2 regions of the Alteromonas sp. ABH4_453 genome follow, and region 1 is predicted to be linked to the other one. Evidence: predicted binding sites of a transcription regulator. Region 1 holds the regulator's gene; the other holds the start of a gene.

Evidence for each region. The regulator ArgR, encoded in region 1, controls arginine synthesis, uptake and breakdown. The targets are predictions, from matches to a motif close to ANTGAATANNTATTCANT.
Region 2: a site for ArgR is predicted at 872-889, ahead of ACXAGV_RS17110 (aspartate aminotransferase family protein). Genes of this name have one in related genera too.

What each region holds. Positions count from the first base shown of each region.
Region 1 is NZ_JBSWXP010000010.1:63,910-66,325, reverse strand. It holds gene mdh (malate dehydrogenase) at 107-1,045, opposite strand; gene argR (transcriptional regulator ArgR) at 1,283-1,747, shown strand; gene ACXAGV_RS17965 (type 1 glutamine amidotransferase domain-containing protein) at 1,832-2,416, opposite strand, start outside.
Region 2 is NZ_JBSWXP010000009.1:69,877-72,292, reverse strand. It holds gene ACXAGV_RS17115 (HDOD domain-containing protein) at 1-580, shown strand, start outside; gene ACXAGV_RS17110 (aspartate aminotransferase family protein) at 1,110-2,318, shown strand; gene astA (arginine N-succinyltransferase) at 2,339-2,416, shown strand, end outside.

The DNA of each region.
Region 1 (2,416 bases):
GGGCTTTGATAAGTAGGCTCTCCACCGCAGGGAAGCGGTGGCGAAGCCTACAGGGAAGTATTCACGGCGTGCCTACGTTCAAAGGCCTGCCAATGACACTCACTAATTAGCCGTTTACGAAGTCAACACCTAGCTTGATGTCGCCACGTAGGCCTTCAAGCATGTCGTTTTTCGCTTTTTCTTCAAATGCGCTTAGCTCGCCGTATGGCAAGATTTCTTCAACACCGTTTGCGCCAAGGCGAACTGGGTGTGCGAAGAATGCTGCGTCGTCGCTGTCGTCAGTTTGTACATAAGTGTACTCAACAACGTTCTCACCCTGCATTGCTGCAACTAGAGATAGACAGAAGCGTGCCGCTGCTTGACCCATTGATAGGGTTGCAGAACCGCCGCCCGCTTTAGCTTCAACAACTTCAGTACCCGCATTCTGGATACGAGTTGTAAGGCTAGCAACTTCTTCGTCTGTGAAATCTACACCTTCAACTTGTGAAAGAAGAGGAAGGATAGTTGTACCAGAGTGACCACCGATTACCGGTACGTGCACAGAAGATACGTCTACGCCTTTAAGTTCAGCAACGAAAGTTTCAGCACGGATAACGTCAAGCGTTGTTACACCGAAAAGCTTATTCTTGTCGTAAACGCCTTTAGCTTTAAGCGTTTCAGCTGCAATAGCTACAGTAGTGTTAACTGGGTTAGTGATGATACCAACACACGCGTTCGGGCAGTTATCAGCTACACCTTCGATTAGGTTTTTAACAATGCCGGCGTTGATGTTGAACAGATCTGAACGATCCATACCTGGCTTACGAGGCATACCTGCTGGAATAAGAACTACGTCTGCTCCAGTTAGTGCATCAGCTAGGTCATCTTTACCGTGACCGGTTACTTTTACCGCAGTGGGGATGTGGCTCAAATCAACGGCAACACCAGGAACAACTGGCGCCACGTCGTAAAGCGCTAAATCTGAACCTGCTGGCAATTGTGTTTTCAACAACAAAGACAGCGCCTGACCAATACCACCGGCAGCACCTAACACGGCTACTTTCATACCATTTCTCCTATGGGATTACTTCACGTATTTAAACGGAACGTCACACTAATGCAACGCGGGGGAAAACTCAATCACCGGATCGTCTTATTAACGTTATTTATGGCGATTTTTGTTCGATATTCATTATCATGAATGATTATGCAAAGAAATTGCGCAAAGTCTACCTGTGCGGCACAATATACGCATACTAAATATAATTCCTAACGATAACCCTCAGAAAAGAAAAGAGCGCTAATGGCAAACGCAAAACAAGAGCAACTCATCAAGGCTTTTAAAGAGATTCTTAAAGCGGAAAGTTATGGTTCACAAGGCGAGATAGTAGATGCTTTAAAAGCTCAAGGTTTTGACAATATCAGTCAATCTAAAATCTCTAGAATGCTAAGCAAGTTCGGTGCAGTAAGGACTCGTAATGCCAGGGGCGACATGGTGTACTGTTTGCCCCCAGAACTAGGCATGCCAACCGCCAAGAGCCCCCTGAAACAACTTGTGTTAGACATTGTCCACAATAATGTGATGGTTATTATCAGAACCAGTCCAGGTGCAGCTCAACTTATCGCCCGTTTATTAGATTCGTTAAGCAAGAAAGATGGCGTATTAGGTACTATTGCAGGCGACGACACCATTTTTATAGCGCCAGCTGATGTGACAAGAATTGAAGAGCTAAGACAACGCGTTGAAGATTTATTCGAAAATGTCTAACTAGTTCGTTAAAGACTCGGTAACCGAAAACAAGAAACCGCATACAAGATGCGGTTTCGAAATAGTTTATAAACTAAGACTTTCCTAAGATAAAAGCTTAATTAGGGCATCTGCAGCTGGGCGTGATGACGGTGGGTTCTGTCCTGTCACCAGTAGACCATCAGTACACACTTTTACGGCGAAGTCATCTGCACTTTCATATTTACCGCCCTTTTTCACTAGTTCGTCTTCAACTAGGTATGGGACAACATCGGTAAGTTCCATTGCCGCTTCTTCGCTGTTTGAAAATCCAGTTACCTGCTTACCATCAACTAAGTACTTGCCATCTGAAGTTTTAACGTCCTTAAGCACGATTGGAGCATGGCAGACTGCGCCAACAGGTTTATTTGCCGCGATTGTGTCTTCTATGAGTTTAATTGAGTGGGCATTATCTGACAGATCCCACAAAGGACCATGACCACCTGGGTAGAATACTGCGTCAAACTCATCTGCACGCACATCTTCAAGCGGTATAGTCGACGCCATTGCACTTCGCGCCAGTTCATCTTTTGTATATCTTATTGCGTCGTCTGTCATCGCATCATCTGCAAGGCTATTTGGGTCGATAGGTACTTGGCCTCCCATTGGCGACGCAAGGGTAATCGTATAGTCTTGATCTTTAAATGCGTA
Region 2 (2,416 bases), on a different contig from region 1:
CCCGCTTATCAAACAAAAACTAACGCATTATTCAACAGGCGTTGCGCTTACTGCAAAGCGCCTAGCTGCACTGAATGACCTAAATAAGAATCAAGCGTACACGCTGGCAATGATAAGTAATTTAGGCCGCTGTGCCGTGACACGACTTTATTTTAAACTGTTCGATAAAATTCAACTGCATTTACTACAGGAGTGTCAGAAAGACAAAGAACAAAAGCGCCATGAGGCTTTATTAAAAATTGCGCCGTCGGCTAACCATCTTATCGCTCTGCAACAAGAATTCGCCGACGCGGTAAGCGCTGACATTTTAGAATGGATGCACTTCAAACGCTTACCCATTGCACAGCCCATGCGAGACTGTGCAGATAAACAGCCTACTCAACCCAAAACATTAAGTAAAATTCTGCATCAAGCTCGCGCTTATACACAAATAAGAATGCTACACCAGCTGAAGCTCGTCGATATAAAAGAGGTAAAACCGCTTTTTTCAGAACAGCGCTATCCTGCGGGTGCACTTGAGAAACTTAAAGGTATGGATATTTTCACCCTGCCGTTGGTAAAAAGCGAAGATGAAAGATAGGCTAAGTTTGCCTTTTTCACTCATTTAGGCCAAATTTCGTGCATAAAAACACGGAGAACCTCAAATATTTTGTGGATATTCATGCACTCGTTATGCACTTAATTTAGCAGTCATAGTAAATACACTGAAATATTGACGATTACTCAACGACTCGACTGATTTTAGCGCTATTGAAAGGTAACTTGAGTATCGTCCACTACAGCATGAAAATTATCGTGAAGCATAATAAAACCACCAAGCAGCGCTTTTCTTAGCGTAAAAAATGATTATTACTAATTGATATAGACCAGTAGTTAATAGTTATTCACTTTTCCTGCAAATTAAGCCACAGTCCTTATAAATAAAGGGCTACAGCCCTTTACATAGAAGACAAATGTTAAAAAAAATGGCATACTGTAAAACAAATCCGATTAGTTTCTATGCGCCCAATTGATGCTTTTTATCACTCACAGTACGAATAAAACGTACTCGTTGATTCAACAAGCAAACTCACATTACGTGATTGGCGCCCAACGCAGAGGTAACAAAGATGAACGTAACTCGCGCTACATTTGATGATGTAATGGTTCCTAACTATAACCCAGCAGGTATGGTACCTGTTCGAGGTGAAGGTTCGCGCGTATGGGATCAAGATGGAGCTGAGTACATCGACTTTGCAGGCGGTATTGCAGTAAACGTTTTAGGTCACTGCCACCCAGAATTGGTTAAAGCTCTCAACGAACAAGGGAGCAAGCTTTGGCATTTAAGCAATGTGTTCACAAATGAGCCGGCGCTTCGTCTTGCTAAAAAACTTAACGATGCGACATTTTCTGACAAAGTTTACTTTGCAAATTCAGGCGCAGAAGCTAACGAAGCAGCGTTGAAATTAGCCCGTCGCTGGGCGCTTGATAAGCACGGTGAAGATAAAAACCAAATCATTGCCTTTAACAAAGGTTTCCACGGCCGTACATTCTTTACTGTAACAGTGGGTGGTCAAGCTGCATACTCTGATGGCTTTGGCCCTAAGCCTGGCGCTGTTGACCACTGTGACTACAACGATTTAGCTGCCTTTGAAGCGCTAATTTCTGACAAAACCTGTGCGGTAATGATGGAACCGCTTCAAGGTGAAGGCGGTATTATTCCACCTGATGTAGATTTCGTAAAAGGCGTTCGCGAACTTTGTGACAAGCACAACGCACTACTTATTTTTGACGAAGTTCAGTCGGGCGTGGGTCGTACTGGTCACCTTTATGCCTACATGGGTCTTGGCGTAACACCTGATATTTTAACTACCGCTAAGTCACTCGGTGGCGGCTTCCCAATTGGCGCCATGCTAACAACAAATGATATTGCTGCACACCTAAAGCCTGGTACCCACGGTAGTACTTACGGTGGTAACCCTCTAGCCTGTGCGGTTGCAGAAAAAGCGCTAGATATCGTGAACCAGCCAGAAGTGCTTGAAGGTGTACTTAAGAAAGAAGCCCTATTCCGTGAACTACTAGGTGCTATCAATGAAAAGTACAACGTATTTGAAGAAGTACGTGGTCAAGGCATGCTGTTAGGTTGTGCGTTAAATGAGAAATACCAAGGCCGTGCACGTGACTTCATGATGGCTGCAACCAAAGAAAACCTAATGTGTCTTGTTGCTGGCATGAACGTTATTCGTTTTGCACCTTCACTGGTTATCCCTGATGAAGACATTAAAGAAGGTCTTGCACGTTTTGAACGCGCCGTTGCTGCCGTTGTAAACGCCGAATAATTACAACACGAGTAGCGAACATGAATATCATTCGCCCTATCACAAAGGCCGACTATAACGCGCTTAAAGAAATCGCCGTTGAATCAGGTATTGGCTTT